3 regions of the Pseudidiomarina terrestris genome follow, and region 3 is predicted to be linked to each of the others. Evidence: predicted binding sites of a transcription regulator. Region 3 holds the regulator's gene; each other region holds the start of a gene.
The links. Region 3 encodes sigma-54, which starts transcription at its own class of promoters, with help from an activator protein. Its sites were predicted from a motif close to GTTGGCACGNNNNTNGNNT; they were not measured.
Positions count from the first base shown of each region.

Region 1: the regulator sigma-54 is predicted to act here: its motif matches at 2,270-2,288, upstream of J6J28_RS07515 (DUF4168 domain-containing protein).
Region 2: the regulator sigma-54 is predicted to act here: its motif matches at 3,023-3,041, upstream of J6J28_RS10290 (DUF3192 domain-containing protein).

Region 1 is NZ_JAGGJE010000002.1:28,757-34,687, reverse strand. It holds gene J6J28_RS07530 (PH domain-containing protein) at 1-475, opposite strand, end outside; gene J6J28_RS07525 (PH domain-containing protein) at 468-965, opposite strand; gene J6J28_RS07520 (type 1 glutamine amidotransferase domain-containing protein) at 1,046-1,729, shown strand; gene J6J28_RS07515 (DUF4168 domain-containing protein) at 1,839-2,216, opposite strand; gene J6J28_RS07510 (sensor histidine kinase) at 2,392-3,711, shown strand; gene J6J28_RS07505 (sigma-54-dependent transcriptional regulator) at 3,711-5,060, shown strand; gene J6J28_RS07500 (TonB-dependent receptor family protein) at 5,044-5,931, opposite strand, start outside.
Region 2 is NZ_JAGGJE010000004.1:171,104-177,034, forward strand. It holds gene J6J28_RS10280 (amidohydrolase family protein) at 1-459, opposite strand, end outside; gene rpoD (RNA polymerase sigma factor RpoD) at 611-2,449, opposite strand; gene J6J28_RS10290 (DUF3192 domain-containing protein) at 2,564-2,953, opposite strand; gene dnaG (DNA primase) at 3,158-4,921, opposite strand; gene rpsU (30S ribosomal protein S21) at 5,123-5,338, opposite strand; gene J6J28_RS10305 (MarC family protein) at 5,755-5,931, shown strand, end outside.
Region 3 is NZ_JAGGJE010000001.1:219,539-225,469, forward strand. It holds gene pmbA (metalloprotease PmbA) at 1-65, shown strand, start outside; gene mgtE (magnesium transporter) at 96-1,457, opposite strand; gene J6J28_RS01010 (HPr family phosphocarrier protein) at 1,522-1,800, opposite strand; gene rapZ (RNase adapter RapZ) at 1,797-2,648, opposite strand; gene ptsN (PTS IIA-like nitrogen regulatory protein PtsN) at 2,652-3,110, opposite strand; gene hpf (ribosome hibernation promoting factor) at 3,114-3,401, opposite strand; gene J6J28_RS01030 (RNA polymerase factor sigma-54) at 3,428-4,816, opposite strand; gene lptB (LPS export ABC transporter ATP-binding protein) at 4,848-5,573, opposite strand; gene lptA (lipopolysaccharide transport periplasmic protein LptA) at 5,554-5,931, opposite strand, start outside.

The DNA of each region.
Region 1 (5,931 bases), on a different contig from region 3:
GTTGGCCGGAGGGGCTGACGCTCTCCGCCAGCATGCGTTGGCGTAAGTCTTGCGCCAGCTCCATTTTGAGCCCCGGGATTTGCACTTCCTTACCTGCCGAACCCGCGCTGTCGACACTTAACACCGTCAGCTTAAAGGGTCTGAAGTACCAGACCTGATGAATCTCGGCTTGTTGTATGCGCTCGTAGTTGAGGGTGAGGTGTTTACGGTTAAAAATCCCTGTTCGCAAATGCACCGCATCATCGGCGATGGCATACAGGAAGAAGCGCTGAGTAAGAACCGCGCTAATGATGACATACAGTAAGTAAGCGCCAGCTAAGCCAAACAGAACCCACACCGAATCCTTACCAATGACGAAAATTGCAGCAAAAGCCGGAATTAAATTCGAAATATTGGTCACCAGCTGCTTCAATTGTTTAAAGAGGAAGAACGCAATGGTGATCAGCGGGGTGCGTTGCCAGGTTAACTCACTCATGATTGCTTTCGCCTTTATCTGGCTCGTTAGCGATAGTGGTCAGCAGTTCGGTTTTGAGTTGCATGGCGGTATCCGGCAATAGGCCTGGAATAGTTAAATCAGCACCGCCACTGCCGGCAGTGTACATAGCCAGACGCGCAATGCCGAATAGCCGCTCGAGGAACGACTGCTTGTACTCAACGTGCTGAATACGGTTCAGGGGTACGGCGCGAATTCGACGAAACAGCGCACCCTGTTTCAGGTGCACACCTTCGTTGGTGCGCGCATAAGCGGTAAATAGAAAACGACGCGAGGCGAAGAACAGGCTAAAAAACAGGGTTAGCAAGGTCCATGCCAGGCCTGCGATCCAGAGGGGCACCACGTTTTTAGGATAAACCCCGGTAAAGTAACTTGTGATCAGAATAGCTGCGATGATCAGCATGGAGATAAGCGACCGTACCTGTAAGTACGAACGATAAGAAGGTTCTGGAGCGAGCCACGCAATCGACATCTGATGACACCTTTGGTTGAATTGGTGATGAATGATCCCCATTAAACTAGATACATTCGAAAAAAGACAGGAGTAAGCCCATGAAAATTTTAATGGTTTTGACCTCACATGATGAACTTGGTGAAAGTGGTCAGAAAACCGGCTTCTGGGCAGAGGAGTTTGCTGCGCCCTACTACTTCTTCAAAGATAGTGGTGCCGAGGTAGCAATTGCCACACCAAATGGTGGTCAGCCTCCGATCGATCCCAATAGCGAACAGGCTGACGCGCAAACGCCGGCAACGATTCGGTTGTTTGATGACCGCGATGCAAAGGATCAGCTGGCAACCTCACTGAAGCTTTCTGAAGTCAAAGCAGAGGATTACGACGCTGTTTTTTATCCGGGCGGTCATGGACCGATGTTTGACCTGGTCAATGACGAATTATCATTACAGCTGATTGAGCGATTCTGGCGTCAGGGTAAGCCGGTGGCTGCCGTGTGCCACGCACCAGCAGTGCTGGTCAATGCGAAAGATCAGCATGGCGAGAGCCTGGTTAAAGGCCGTAAAGTGAGCGGTTTTACCAATAGCGAAGAAGCCGCGGTGGGCTTAACTGAAGTGGTGCCTTTCTTACTTGAAGACAAGCTGATTGAGTTAGGCGCAGACTTTCAAAAAGCCGGTGACTGGGAACCCTTTGTGGTGACCGATGGGCAACTGATCACCGGTCAGAATCCCGCTTCGTCCGAAGCCGTTGCGCGCGCACTGGTGAAAAGAATTAACGCCAGTTAAGCGCTGGATAACGTCTGACCCTAACCGGTCAACCTCGATCAAAAACGCCGGCAATTGCCGGCGTTTTCTTTGTAACACGTGCTGCAAGTGTTGAAGTATTCACAACGTGTTACTGCGTCATTTCCTGTAAACGCTTCTGCAACTGCGGATCTTGCTGTACTTGCTGAATCACCGCATTGTACTCATCTGGGCTGAGGCCCGCAGCGTTCACTGCCGCAATCATCTCTTCCTGAGCTTTTTGCTGAATCGCTTGCGCTTCTTCTGCATTCTCAGCGTTCTGGAATTGCTGCGAGTACTTCTGGCTGACTTGTTGTACGTCGCTCATAGCCGCCAAAAATTTCTCCAACAGCGCATCGGTCATTTCGATTTGTGCTTGTTGCTGCATGGCTGGACCTTGTTGTGCGCTTTGCTGTTGCATTGGCGCTGCGGTCACTGCCGTGGTGGCAAAGATTGCACTGGCAATTAACGTGGGTAGTAATGTTTTCATAATCAGCTCCTTGTTGATTCGGATGAACTTATATTTTTTGCTCAGTAGTAAGGGAGCAAGAGCTATGCCAACTTTGATTGATTTATAAGGCTATGAAAATTAGTGTTTTTATCGTCCATTAGAGATCCGGCACATGAAACTGTATACTTATGTCACGTTTACTTGAGGTAGCACTGTGACAAAAAGATACATATTACAGCGTGTTGCCAGTCCCAGCTGGCAGCGTGCCTTTCTGTTTTATTTGGTGTTGCCCCTGCTGGCATTGTCGGGGGCTGCTATAGGTGTGGCTCTTGAACAGGCGCGCGAGTTTCAGGATGAGCGCCTGCGCGACGATCTGGAGTTGGTAGGGCGCGCCATTCGATTGCCGTTGAGCGATGCTCTGTTAAGCGACGATATTGCGAGGGTACAGGCACATCTTGACGCGGTGTTTGAAATTGGTCGAGTGTATGGGGCTTCGGTTTACGATACTAACGGTGAGCTGGTCGCCGCCGCGGGCGTTACCGAACGGGATTTATCTGAGAGCCTGTTGGCCGAGCAGGTGGTGCTGACCGGTGAGCAGCGCGATAGTTACCGTGAGGTGGCCGGGCGTGATGTGTTCTCACAGTTTATCCCGGTCAATGATCGCGCCGGTCGGCTGATCGGTTTTATGCAGCTGAACCGCCGCGCCGAAGATTTCGAGCAAAGTTTTTCGCAACTGGAGCGCATCGCCTGGGTCTCCTGGAGTATTGTCGCGCTGGCGCTGGTATCGATTCTTGGGCTGGGTTACTACCGCACCCGGCGACAGCAGCAACTGGAAATCAGTACTCGCTTACGCGAGCACGAAAAAATGGCAGCGATAGGTCAGCTTTCGCGAGGGGTGGCGCACGAGCTCGGTGCGCCATTAACGGTCATTGCTGGTCGCGCCAAACGCTTACAGGAGCGCCATACTGATGCTGAGAGTCAGCGTCAGCTGAGCGCCATTCGCGGACAGGTTGAGCGTTTGACCAAGCTGGTACAGCAGCTGCTCGATTTTAGCCGAACGCCCATCAGCCAGCCGCAGCCGGTGTCGCTTGCGGCACTGATACAGCAGGCGGCCAACGCCGTGCAGCATGAACAAACGGACCGCGCGCCAGACCTTATCCTGGACTTACCCACGCCAGAATTGCGGGTGCATGCTGATGGTTCACGGTTGGAGCTGGCGCTGGTGAATTTATTGCGAAATGCGCTACAGGCGGCAGCTGCTCAAGTCCGCGTCGATGTGAAAACAACGGGCTCTGATCGTTGTGTCATTGTCGTCAGTGACGACGGTCCGGGCTTACCTCGGTCGAGCACAACTGAACAGTTGGTCGAGCCCTTTACTACCACTAAACCTATCGGTGAGGGCACTGGCCTGGGGCTGGCCATCGTTGCCCATATTATTGATGCCCATGCCGGGCGTTTTACCCTGCAAAACCGCCCTGAGGGTGGCTGCGAAGCACGGGTGCTGCTGCCCTGTGAAATCACCAAGGAGAGCTAATGGCTGTTATCACTATTGCCGTGGTTGAAGATGACCCGGGGCTCAGAGAATTATTGCAAGAAGAGCTCGAAAGCGCAGGCTATCGGGTCTCCGCTTTTGACTCAGCGGAAGACTATCTGACCACAGCTGAGCTTGAGCCGCAACTGGTGATCAGTGACATCCGCCTGCCTGGGTGCTCAGGAATGGAGTTGCTGGAACGGTTGAAAACACGTACCCATCCTCCAGCCTTTATTCTCATTACCGCGTTTGGCACGGTCGCACAAGCAGTGGACGCACTGAAACGTGGTGCCGATGACTTTCTCACCAAGCCACTCGACCTTGAGCATTTGTTGGTAAGTGTTGCGCGCGTCCTGGACTACCACCAACTGCAACGCGAGGTCGAACATTACCGCTCGTCGCAGGAGGCCACCTCGGGGCCTGGTGGACTGACGGGCGCGAGCACGGCCATGCAGCGGTTGTTTCAGAGCATTAAGCAAATCTCGCAGGCGGACGGTGCGGTGCTGATTCAGGGCGAGAGCGGCACTGGCAAAGAGCTAGTGGCGCGAGCGCTGCATCAGCAGAGTAAGCGCGCCGCGGGCCCCTTCCTCGCGGTTAACTGTGCAGGAATTCCGGCGGAGCTGATGGAGAGTGAATTCTTTGGTCACGCCGCTGGCGCCTTTACCGGGGCCAGAGGAGCCCGGCCGGGCTTGTTAAAAGAAGCTGATGGCGGCACTTTATTGCTGGATGAAATTGGTGAGATGCCGATGGCACTGCAAGCCAAGTTGCTGCGGGTATTGCAGGAAGGTACCTTGCGTCCGGTGGGTAGTGATGCCGAAGTGGTCGTCAATGTACGTATCATTGCTGCCACCCATCAGGATCTCGAAGAGCGGGTCCGCCATCAGCAGTTTCGCGAGGATTTATTCTATCGGCTTGAGACTTTTCGTCTTGAGGTGCCGCCACTAAGAGCGCGGGAGCAGGACGTGCTGCTCCTTGCACAGCAGTTTCTGGGTGAGCAACGTAGCCATAATGACAAGCCCATTCTTGGTTTCTCGGCCGAGGCGAAAGCGCTTCTGCAACAGTATGATTTCCCGGGCAATGTTCGCGAGCTGAGAAACGCTGTCGAACGCGCCTACACCTTTTGCGAAGGGGAGTGGATCCTGCCCGAACATTTTCCTGCACGGTTGCGCGAGCGCGGACCAGTTGTTGCAGCTGCTCCGGCTGAGGGCGAAGCCTGGCCCAGCTTACAAGAGGTGCAGGAGCGTTATGTGCGTCAGGTTCTGGCGGAGACTGAAGGTAATAAACAGCGTGCGGCAAAAATCCTTGGCGTCACCCGCCGCACGCTGTACCGCTGGCTTACCAGCGATAGTTAAAGCGCAGACCCGCCTGTACTTCACGGCCAATACCGGGTTCGAACGCGCGACCGCTGCCCTGGTTCACCACCACTGAGCCGACGTAGTCACGATCGGTCAGGTTATGCACTTTCAGCCAGGGTTGCAGTTTCAGGTCCTGCCACAGCCACTGGGTTTGTACTGCGACATGCCACAAGGTGTGTGCCGGGGCAAACACAGTGTTGCCATCGTTCGCCGCCACTTCACCCCGGTAGTCGCCTACCAGCTGCACCTGAGTATCAGCCCCGGGCTGCCAGCGCAGCTGCCAATAGGCCTGTTGCCTTGCTACGCCGGGCAAGCGGGCACCATTACTGTACTTAGCGTCAGTGTAAGTGGCACTTGCTCGGGTTGACCAGGTGCGACTCAGATCCGCGGCAAAGCTCAACTCGAGCCCTTCCCGCTGCGTCTGTTCCGCATTGGTGTAGGTGGTACGACCGTCATTGCTCTGGTCGACGACAATCTCGTTGGCCGTCGCAATATGGAACCAGGTGATTGCAGCTTCTAAGGCATCTGAGCGCCACTTACTGCCGACTTCCCATTGCTGGTTTGTCGATGGCCCAAGTTGGGTATTTAAGCCGGTACCATTATTCCGATAGGCGAGTTCGGTCAGGGTGGGTGTCTCAAAGCCATTGCCGCGGCTGACAAACACCGACCACTGCTCCGACACCGCATAGTTTGCTCCGAGCATCCAGCTGAGCTGTTGCATGGAAGCCGAACCGCTGTCATCGGGATTTTCGGGAATAATAAAATAATCGTCGACGGCAAAATCAACCGCGTTGTACCGCACACCACTCATCAGTTGCCAGGCTGACAGCGGTTGCCATTGCAGCAGGGCATAGGCGGATTGCGTGCT
Region 2 (5,931 bases), on a different contig from region 3:
GATTTCATCGAGCTCACGGCTATCGACGTACATTTCCAGATGCCAGCCCGCCAGATCCCAGATCCGCATGCCGAAATCGACCAGGTTATCCAGACCGCTCACCACGCCGCGCTTCAAATTAACACGAACGCCTCGCACACCTGCGTCACGCAGGCTCAAAATCTTTTCATCGGAGACCGTACTCGGCAGATTGGTGATGCCAACAAACTGATCACCGAGCTTCTCCAGTGCGGGTTTCAAATACTTTTGATCAAACCCATGGGATGAGCCTGACACAACAACCCCACCCACGATCGGCAGATCGCGTGTACGATGTTGGTAGTCTTCCACCGAAAATGGTGGCGGTAAAAATCCCTGATTCTCGATCAACGGATACGCATCATTATAAATGTGTAGATGCGCGTCAATAATACGACCCGGTTGTGGGTTATCAGCGATTTTCTTATCCGACTCTGTCATAAGGTATCCTTTTCAGCGAAGTTAGCCTCACCTTAACAAATTTAGCGGCAAATTTCACATCAGCCGCGTTTATACTCATTACAAAAAAGCCCCTGAGCTATTCGCTACAAGGGCTTTCGAAGTAGTAAGCACTTACCTCGGGGTAAGACGCTTACTCGTCAAGGAACGATTTCAGTTGCTCAGAACGGCTAGGATGACGCAGTTTACGCAGCGCCTTAGCTTCGATCTGACGAATTCGTTCGCGGGTGACATCGAACTGTTTGCCCACTTCTTCCAACGTATGGTCCGTATTCATATCAATACCGAAGCGCATCCGCAAGACCTTCGCTTCACGCTGGGTCAATCCACCCAGGACTTCGCGGACTGAATTACGCAAGCTTTCCGAGGTTGCAGAGTCGACTGGCAGGTCGAGGGTCGTGTCCTCGATAAAATCGCCAAGATGCGAATCTTCATCATCGCCAATTGGCGTCTCCATGGAGATCGGCTCTTTGGCAATTTTCAGCACTTTACGGATTTTATCTTCTGGCATCACCATGCGCTCAGCCAGCTCTTCAGGTGACGGTTCGCGACCCATCTCCTGCAGCATCTGCCGCGAAATACGGTTGAGCTTGTTGATGGTCTCGATCATATGCACAGGAATACGGATGGTCCGCGCCTGGTCAGCGATCGAACGGGTGATCGCTTGACGGATCCACCAGGTCGCATAAGTTGAGAATTTATAGCCACGACGGTATTCGAATTTGTCGACGGCTTTCATCAGACCAATGTTACCTTCCTGAATCAAGTCCAGGAACTGCAGACCACGGTTGGTGTATTTCTTGGCAATCGAGATAACCAAACGTAAGTTCGCTTCAACCATCTCTTTCTTGGCGCGCCGTGCCTTGGCTTCGCCGATCGACATGCGACGGTTGATGTCCTTCACTTTCGCGATGGTCAAACCGGTCTCAATTTCGACTTCAGACAATTTTGAGATGCAACGCTCGATTTCCGGGCGCAGGTCACTCAAGCCTTGCGCATAGCTTTCGCCACTGTCAATAGCGGCATCTAGCCAGGCGGTGCTGTTCTCGTTTCCGGCAAAAGCTTTCATGAAGGCGCGTTTTGGCATTTGTGCCTGTTCGACACTCATCTTCATGATCAAGCGCTCTTGCACGCGAACACGATGCATCATGTCGCGCATATCTTTGACCAAGCGGTCAAACTGCTTAGGAACCAGACGGAATTGCTTAAATAAGTCGCTCAGCGCGTCGATTTCTTTACGAGCTTTTGCGTTATCGCGGCCATGTTTGCTGATAGCTTTGCGCGTTTTTTCATACTGCGCGCGTAATTCGCCAAACTTTTGCCGTGCAAATTCCGGATCGATACCGCCCTCATTTGCATCATCGTCGTCATCGTCATCGTCGTCGTCATCATCTTCGTCATCGAGCTCATCCTGAGATAGCTCAGAACCGATGTGGGTCGCGGCGACAGGCGCTTCGTCGACTTCGTTTGGATCGATAAAGCCAGAGATGATGTCGGTTAAACGCATCTCTTCGGCTTCACATTGATCCCATTGATCAAGTAAAAAGTTAATCGCTTCTGGATATTCAGCGACGGAACACTGGACCTGGTTGATGCCTTCTTCGATACGCTTGGCAATATCGATCTCGCCTTCACGAGTCAATAGCTCAACGGTACCCATTTCCCGCATGTACATACGCACCGGGTCGGTGGTACGGCCAAGTTCACCGTCAACACTCGCAAGTGCTTGAGCTGCGGCTTCCGCGGCATCTTCATCGGCAGTGTCTTCGCTCATCATCAGGTCATCGGCATCAGGGGCGTTTTCAAACACCTTGATACCCATGTCATTGATCATGGCAATAATATCTTCGATTTGATCGGAATCTACAATCTCAGAAGGTAAATGATCGTTAACCTCGGAAAATGTCAGGTACCCCTGCTCTTTCCCTTTGGCAATAAGAATTCTGAGTTGCGATTGACGACTCTGCTGCATACAGATCTACCACCTGTCATTTCAAATGGATAAATAAAAACCGGTCTTAAACTTACGAATCAAATTCAAGACCGGAAATTATAGCAGAATATGCAGTTTTGAGCCAGAAATTAATCAGTAGCTTTGTGGGATTCGGCTGAGTGCCAATTCACCGGTTCCGACCAGAATACTGTCTTTAAAAACCAGCGGTGTGCACTCGTCTTTGCTGGTATTGCCATCAGCTTCGACGCGGTGTGTACGGTAGTAAAGGACATCGTAGCGGGCGCCATCAACGGTGGTGCGATTGGCAAAATCCGGGGTTCCCATGCGACTGCGAACATCGGTCAAGGTCGCGCTATCCGACAACGCCGAAATCATCTGGCGGTTCTGCTCTTCCTGTTTGCGGAAGTCACTGCTTGAGTAGCCATCGCCATGCTCGCCGTCGGCAACAATGATACATCCTTGCAAAGTCGCACTCGCGGCTAAGATTGCTACAGCAGCTGCTAAACCTTTTATTGCTTTCATTCGTTTTTCTCCTAGATAAGACGTCAGGTTATTATTAGGTCGTGGTTTTGACTTATGACATAGGTTTTAAAGCAAAGATGATGCCAACTTATCAGAATTCTATTTTTATACTTTAATTCAAACACTTAGAATTTAAATAAGAAGAGGTATGGAAACTCGTTAGAGAAACTGTTCGGCAGAATCGCCAAGCGTTGGTCAAATTCGCTAGTCGCTGTCGCTAACCTGGCTTTTTTGTGCGCGGTGCTGCATCAGCGCCATGTACTCTTTTTTCTCGGTATGGGTCAGCGGTGCTTCACGTTCCTTGGCGAGCAGTTCGTTGGCACGTTGCTCAACAAAAAGATCGATAAAGAACAAGAACGTATCAAAAAATTCCTGGCCAATCTTATCCTGATCCAGGTGGTGCTCCCAGGTCACTAACTGACGTAGCAGTTTCTCTTCACGGCTGCCGCGCCACTGTTCGAGTAGCTGAGCTGAAGTCAGGTTCTGTTCGCGGGCCTGCTGATGCAGCTGCATAAATACTTGGATACCTGGCAGCTTGAGCTGACCAAGCGCATCATGAACCGGTACTTCCTGGGCCAGTTGCGGGTATTGCAATAACAGTGCAATAGCACGTCGAATTGGCGTGATCTTAAGCTCGTCCCGCTCGGTGGTGGTGGTTTTCGCTTGCCGTACCTGTGCCGCAACCTGTGACACCTCGCGGCGCAACAGCCGCGCGAGCTCGGCCAACAGCGCTTCGCGGTAATAGTCACTGGCAATACGCTCAATTAAAGGCTTGGCCTGGTTGAGCAAAGCCGCTCGGCCACTGTCGGAAGCCAGATCCAACTGCTCTGACAGATGACTGAAAAAGTAGCTGGTGAAGCTTTGCGCCTGAGCGAGTCGCGCGGTGAAGGCTTCAGCACCCTCCTGGCGGACCAGACTATCGGGATCCTCACCGTCAGGCAGAAACAGAAAGCTCAATTCCAGGCCGTCGGTTAAAAGAGGTAAGGCATTTTCCAGCGCGCGCCATGCAGCATCACGGCCGGCGCGATCGCCATCGTAACAGCAGACCACCTTGCGCGTAGCGCGGAACAGCATCTGTAACTGGTCCGTCGTAGTGGCTGTACCCAACGAGGCAACAGCAAAATCAATGCCCGCCTGAGCCAGTGCCACCACGTCCATGTAGCCTTCGACAATGACGATTTGTTCAATCTGCCGATGGGCCCGCTTCACCTCATAAAATCCGTACAGCTCCCGGCCTTTGTGAAAAACACGGGTTTCGGGCGAATTGAGGTACTTAGGCCCATCGCCTTCAAGGATGCGGCCACCGAAACCGACCACGCGACCACGGCGATCCCGGATCGGAAACATCACCCGATCCCGGAAAAAGTCATAATAACGTCCGTTATCGTTGCGATTGACGAGTTTCAGATCCACTAACTGATCGCGTGATCCCTGGCCTTTGCCCAGGGTTTTCAGCAGATCGTCCCAACCATCGGGGGCATAGCCAATCTGGAAAGCTTTCACCACTTCACCACTCAGGCCTCGGCCCTTTAGGTAGTCAATGACCTTAGGTGCATTGGCATGGCGGCGAAGCTGGTGAGCAAAGAACTTAGCCGCATGTTCCATTTGCTGGTAGTCATCGGCCGCCTGTTGACGTTTGCGCGCCTCTGCCTGAGGATTAACTGAGGTTTCCCGCGGCACTTCCATGCCCAGCATTGCCGCTAACTCTTCAATTGCATCAGGAAAGTCCAGGCCGTCATAGCGCATCAAAAAATCAATGGCATTGCCATGCTCACCGCAACCAAAGCAATGAAAGAATTGCTTGTCGGGAGCAACAGTGAAACTTGGGGACTTTTCATTATGAAAGGGGCAACACGCCTGGTAGTTACGGCCTGCTTTTTTTAACGGAACGCGGCTGTCCACGACTTCGACCACGTCTGCGCGATCAAGGAGATCATGAATAAAGCTTTTTGGGATCAGGCCTGCCATGGTTATTTGTGTTCCGTTGTTCTGAACTGACTTGATTGTACTTGCTGAATGGGAATTGCAAAAGCCTAAATCAAAAAGCCCAAATGAAAAAGCCGGACCACGTTTCCGTGCTCCGGCCTTCGATTAGTTACTGAAGCTTTCAGTAACCAGTCGCGACGTAAAAGCTAGCGACTCTCTCTACTAAGCAATACTTGCTTGTTCTTAGTAAAGACGAGTGCGGCGCGCGTTTTCGCGCGATAATTTCTTCGCGTGACGTTTTACGGCTGCAGCTTTCTTGCGCTTACGCTCTGAAGTTGGCTTTTCGTAGAATTCACGACGACGCACTTCTGAAAGTACACCGGCTTTTTCGCAAGAACGCTTGAAGCGGCGTAAAGCGACGTCAAACGGTTCGTTTTCTTTTACTTTAACAACTGGCATTAAAATCTCACCTCAATGAAAATTCTGTTGTTGGGTTATCAACATTGGTTACTAATTAACCAAGACGAATAAAAATGGTGCTGAATTGTAGCGAGTTCAGATCCTGATGTAAAGCCTGCGATCAATTTAATTAAGGGGATTTAGCACTAGCAGCGGCAGGGATGGAAGCGGTGAAGCATGGTATCAGGCTGGTCAACGAGAGTCCCATGCTCTTAGTCACCGCTTCCAAATTTTTGGCCGAAGGGTTCGCCTCAAATGAACTGAGACTATTGTTTCATTTTTGTAATCAGTAGTATGACAGTTTATTGCGCCAAAGCGTGTCGCAGCAACTTTTTTCGCTTAAAACTTTTTCTTTTTTAGCTACAATTTTTATAAGTTGATACAATACCTCAACTTATTTTTTCGGGAATCGCACCATGCTTGACACTTTTCTGTTCCAGTTCACTTCGTTATTCACCATGATTAACCCGATTGCCGCAATTCCCATCTATATCGCGTTAACTGAGGCAATGACTCCGAAGGCTGCGCGTTGGGTTGCTATGCGTGCGGCTGTCACGGCTTTTATTGCTCTAACAGTGTTTGCCCTGCTGGGC
Region 3 (5,931 bases):
ACCGGCGTCACGGCGTACGGACCGGGTCGGTGCTGTTAGAAAGCATGCGCGTCGCGGGTAACTAAGCGCCCGCACTGTCTTCAACTAAACTTTCGTTAACTAAGTAACAGAGTTGCAGTGCCAAGGAAGGCAAAAATACCCACAACATCGGTCACGGTGGTCAGTATGACCCCGCCGGCCAGGGCTGGGTCGATATTGTATTTTTTCAATATCAGCGGTACCGTGACCCCCGCCAGGCCTGCGGCCAGCAGGTTCGCCATCATCGCGAAGGCGATAATGCCACCTATGACCAGATCCTGCTTCCAGATGGCAACCACTGCTGCAATCAAGAGCGCCCAGATCACACCGTTTAACGCACCAATTGCGAGTTCTTTACCGATCAACCAGCGTTGGTTACTGGCGCCGACATGGCCAAGGGCCATACCGCGTATCACCAGGGTCAGAGTCTGCGACCCGGCAATACCGCCCATACTTGGAACTATGGTGTTTAAAATCGCCAGTATGGCCATTTGCGCAAGAATATCTTCAAACATTGAACTGACTGCTGCCGCCAGCAGCGCAGTAATTAAGTTGACACCTAACCAGACCGAGCGCCGGCGAGTACTTTTCAGGACCGGTGCGAAGGTATCCTCATCATCATCAAGACCCGCCATACTCAGCATCGAGTGCTGTGCATCTTCACGGATAATATCGACCACGTCATCGATGGTAATACGGCCGAGCAGGTGGTTTTCGGTATCAACGACGGGGGCGGATATCCAGTCCTGGCGCTCAAACAGCTTGGCGACCTCGGTTTCATCCATATCGACCGCAATCCCCTGCACGTCAGATTCCATCACGTCACTCACCAGCTTGGCTGGGTCGACCGTGACCAGACGGGAAATGGAGATCTCTCCAATGAACTGGTCATCGCGACTGACGACATACAGCTTGTCCGTTGCCTCGGGCAACTCACCCTTTAATCTCAGGTAGCGTAAAACGACGTCGATAGTGACGTCAGGGCGCAGCGTGATGGTATCCGTGTTCATCATTGAACCGGCAGTTTCGTCCTCGTAAGAGAGCGCTTTTTCTGCGCGATGCCGGTCTTGTTCGTCCATCGACTTCAGAACTTCCTGATAAACCTGCTCGGGCAGGCCACGAAGTACATAGGCCAGGTCATCCGTATCCATGCCTTCGGTAGCGGCGGCCAGTTTTTCCGGCGCCATCTGGCGAATAACGGATTTTTGAACTTCTTCAGAGAGTTCTTCGAGGATATCACCGTGCTCGTCGGCATCGACCAGCTGCCAGATGATGGCACGGGCTTTTGGCGGTGAGGATTCGAGCAGGAGCGCGACATCCCAGGCCGGCAGGTTATGCAATTGCCGACGGGCTTGCACGTACATGCCACGCGCAAGTGCTTCGGTCACGTCTTGTAGCCGTTGTTCGGCAAATTCTTTTTCAGCGACTTCTGGAAGCATGATGAAAACTCCTATGAATATGAGGAGTTTATCGCATTAAAGGAATTTCGTCATGCCTTCTTCGCTAGCTGTCTTCTTCAAAACGGGCTTCGATGAGACTGGCGACCGCGTCAACGGCAGTCTGAGCTTCACTGCCACGGGCGATGACCTCGATCTCTTTGCCTTGACCGCTGGCAAGCAGTAGCAGGCACAAAACGCTGGAGGCATCGACCTCTTTACCGTCTTGCACAATGGCGACTTTCGCGTCGAACTGTTGTGTGAGTTTGGCTAGTTTGGTGGCAGCACGGGCGTGCAGGCCTAACTTGTTTTTGATGATGACAGATTTACGGGCTTCAGTGGTCATTGGCGGCGGAATCCTTCACGATGGCGAACCTGAACTTTGAATTCATGGTCGGCAAAGCGTTCTGCCAGCTGTTCAGCGATATACACGGAACGGTGCTGACCGCCAGTGCAGCCAATACCAATGGTCAGGTAGCTGCGGTTACTCCGCTGGAAATAAGGTAACCAGGTAGCTAGAAAGGTTTCCACCTGATGCACAAACTTGGTCACCAGAGGCTGTTGGGCAAAGAAATGCTGTACCGCTGGGTCGTTGCCCGTCAGCGGTTTTAATTCTGGCTCCCAATGCGGATTAGGCAGAATACGGGTGTCAAATGCATAGTCCAGATCCGGCGGTAAACCATATTTAAAACCAAAGGACTGGAAGACCACAATGAGTCGTGATGCTGCGCGACCGAGTACGCGCTCGCTGACCTGCTCACTCAGCTGATGAACACTGAGGTCGCTGCTTTCGATACGCCAGGTGGCACGCTCAGCGAGCGGTTCGAGTAACTTTGATTCGGTCTGAAGCGCCTCACTTAAGGGCATTTCATTGCGCGACAGGGGGTGCAACCGGCGTGTTTCACCGAATCGACGCAGTAACACCTGGTCATTGGAGTCGAGGTACAGAATTTCTGGCTTGATGTTGTCAGGAAGAAAATCGAGAGCATCACTCAGGTCGTCATGTGAGCCGGGTAAGTTTCTGACGTCGACACTGACCGCGACGTTCGCATATTGCTCCTGGATAGCATGCACCAGGGTGGGCAATAGCATAATAGGTAAGTTATCGACACAGTAGTAGCCGAGATCTTCTAAAACCCTTAACGCAATGGTCTTCCCTGATCCCGAACGGCCGGTAACGATAATCAGCTGCATAACTTAGCCACTACCGTTGTCGGTAAATAAATCGAACAATTCCTTATCGCTGCTCGCCTCACGCAGTGCGCGGGTGCAGGACTTGTCGTTCAGACGCTGCGCCACAGCCGCAAGAGTCTGTAAATGTTGCTCATGCTCTTCTTCAGGAACCAGCAATGCAAAAACGATATCAACGGGCTGGTTGTCAATGGCGTCGAAATCGATTCCATCAGCAAGGGTCATCAATACCGCGACGGGTTTGTTGGCCGTGCCTAAACGCCCATGGGGAATGGCGACGCCTAGCCCGATACCGGTGCTACCAAGGCGTTCGCGATTGAGCAAGCTCTCGAAAACATCAAAACTTGTGGTTCCGGATAAACGCGGCGCGGCCAGCTGACCGATGAGTTCGAGAACTTTCTTTTTACTTGTGCCCGCGACTGCACAACGGGTGCAGTCCGGGCTTAACAGTGAGGATAAATCCATGATTTAGTGACGTTTCATCTTTTCTTTGTGTTTAATCACTTGACGGTCGAGCTTATTAATTAAGCCATCGATCGCCGCGTACATATCTTCATGTTCTGAATCGGCGTAAATTTCGCCACCACTGACATGCAGCGTAGCTTCCGCTTTTTGGGTTAACTTTTCAACATTTAAAATCACATGGACATTACTAATGTGGTCAAAATGACGCTCTAGCTTCGCAAACTTGGTATTGACGTAATCTCTCAACGCGTCAGTAATCTCAATATGATGACCAGTCAGATTAATTTGCATAACATCTTCCTTCTATTGTCCAAGATTTAAATAAGACGCTTGCGCTGGTTCGAGGGCGGTATTTGGAGCGCCTCCCGATATTTGGCAATCGTCCTTCTAGCAACCTGAATCCCTTGGTCCGACATCAGCTCAGTCAGTTTACTGTCGCTTAGCGGCTTCTTCGGGTTTTCGGCGGCGACTAGCTTTTTCAGCAACGCCCGGATAGCGGTTGAAGAACAGTCCTCACCACCATCAGTGCTGAGTTGGCTCGAGAAAAAGTACTTCAATTCAAACACACCGCGAGGCGTATGCATATACTTTTGGGAAGTTACTCTGGATACGGTGGATTCATGCATTTCGATGGCAGCGGCGATGTCCGCGAGCACCATAGGTTTCATCGCCTCTTCACCAAGCTCAAAAAAGGCCTGTTGGCGTTGCACAATCGAAGTCGCGACTTTTAACAGGGTTTCATTGCGGCTTTCGATACTGCGAATAAACCATTTTGCTTCCTGTAAGTGCTGGCGAATGTAGCTCATATCGTCGCTTTGTTTGGCATCCTGTATTAGTGCTGCGTAACTGCTATTTACTTTTAGTTTAGGCAAACTTTGCGGATTTAGCTCAACTATCCAGCGACTATTTTTTTTGTGCACGACCACATCGGGTATCACGTACGCATCATCGTTTTGCTCAAAGCGGTCGCCGGGATGGGGTTGCAGCTGCTGAACAATAGCAAGCACCTCAGTTAACTGAGTTTCGTTCAATTTCAGATATTTGCACAGCGATCGGTAATCCCGCTGTCCTAGCAATTCCACGTAGTTAGCAACAGCTTTGCGTGCCTGGCTTAAATACGGCATCTGTTCTGGAAATTGTTGCAGTTGCAGCAACAGGCATTCACTGACATCACGGGCGCCAACGCCAACCGGATCAAATTGCTGAATGCGTTTGAGCACCACGGCGACTTCGTCGTCTTCAACAGGTTCTTGCAACTGGGAGTTGAGCCCTTGGGTCAGCTCGTCGACGGATTGGGTCAGATATCCTGCTGCGTTGATGGCGTCGATAATAGCCAGGCCGATCTGTTCATCTACGGGAGAGAAGTGAGAGAGTTGTAACTGCCAGCGCAGGTGGTCATGCAGGGTTTCCTTACCACAGCCAAACACCATGGCGTCATAGTCCGCATCGTTTTGGCCGACTGCGCCCATCAATTCCGCGGTATAATTCTGGTCCCACTCGTGATTGTCATCGCTGAGGGCTTCTTCATCGTGGTCGCGCAGCGGCTCCTCGATCTCATCCTGCTCCAGCAAAGGGTTTTCTTCGAGGGCCTGCTGAACTTCTTGCTGCAATTCGAAGCTGGAAAGCTGAAGCAAGCGGATAGCCTGCTGCAACTGAGGAGTCATCGACAGTTGCTGGCTAAATTTAAGTTGCAAGCCTTGCTTCATAGGGTAACCACCGAAAGTTGCGGTTGATCGTCTACAGCGTAAATTGATCGCCTAGGTAAACGTCTTTTACCTGTTGGTTACTTAAAATAGTATGGGCGTCACCTTCGGCAATCAACTCCCCATGGCTAACTATATACGCATGCTCACATACGGATAAGGTTTCACGGACGTTATGGTCAGTGATCAGCACGCCGATGCCGCGTTTACGCAAATGCTCAATAATCTTTTTAATGTCGATAACTGAAATAGGATCAACACCGGCAAAAGGCTCATCGAGCAAAATAAAAGCGGGTTCGGCCGCTAAGGCCCGGGCAATTTCAACCCGGCGGCGTTCGCCTCCAGAGAGGCTCATGCCAAGACTGTTCGCAATGTGGCCAACATGGAACTCTTCCAGTAACGCATCGACTTTTTCTTCGCGCGCATTAGCATCCAGCTCTTTGCGGGTTTCCAGAATCGCCATGATATTGTCGCGCACGGTCAGCTTACGAAAGATCGACGACTCCTGTGGCAGGTAGCCAATACCTTTGCGCGCCCGCTCATGCATCGGCAGCAGGGAGATATCCTGATCATCGAGCAGGATACGTCCTTTGTCATGACCCACGAGTCCGACAATCATATAAAAGGTCGTGGTTTTGCCGGCGCCGTTGGGGCCAAGTAGTCCAATGACCTTACCCGATTCAACGGTCAGGCTGACGTCTTTAACGACCTCACGTTTCTTGTAGGATTTAGCGAGGTGCTCAGCGATTAATTGGCTCATTATCGTTCTTATTTTTAGGCTTGAAAATGGTAGTGACTCGGTCACTTTCGTCGTCGCCACGGCGAGCGCGGAGCTGCTGATTTGCGAAGTCGTAAACGATCTCGTTACCTTGAATCTCGCTGTTCGCCTGGGTGACTTTGACATTACCAAGCAAAGTCAGCGTCTCAGCGTTCTCGTCGTAGCGAATGATTTCCGCCTCAGCACGAATCAAGTTACCGTCCTCCAGCTCCTGCTGGTAGGTCGCGGGTGCGCCTTCGGCGGTAAAGGTACGCACGCCGTTTTCACCCTGTTGTGAAACCTCAAGATGGTCGGCGGTAATACGCAAGGTTCCCTGGGTGATCACTGCATTGTCTTCGAA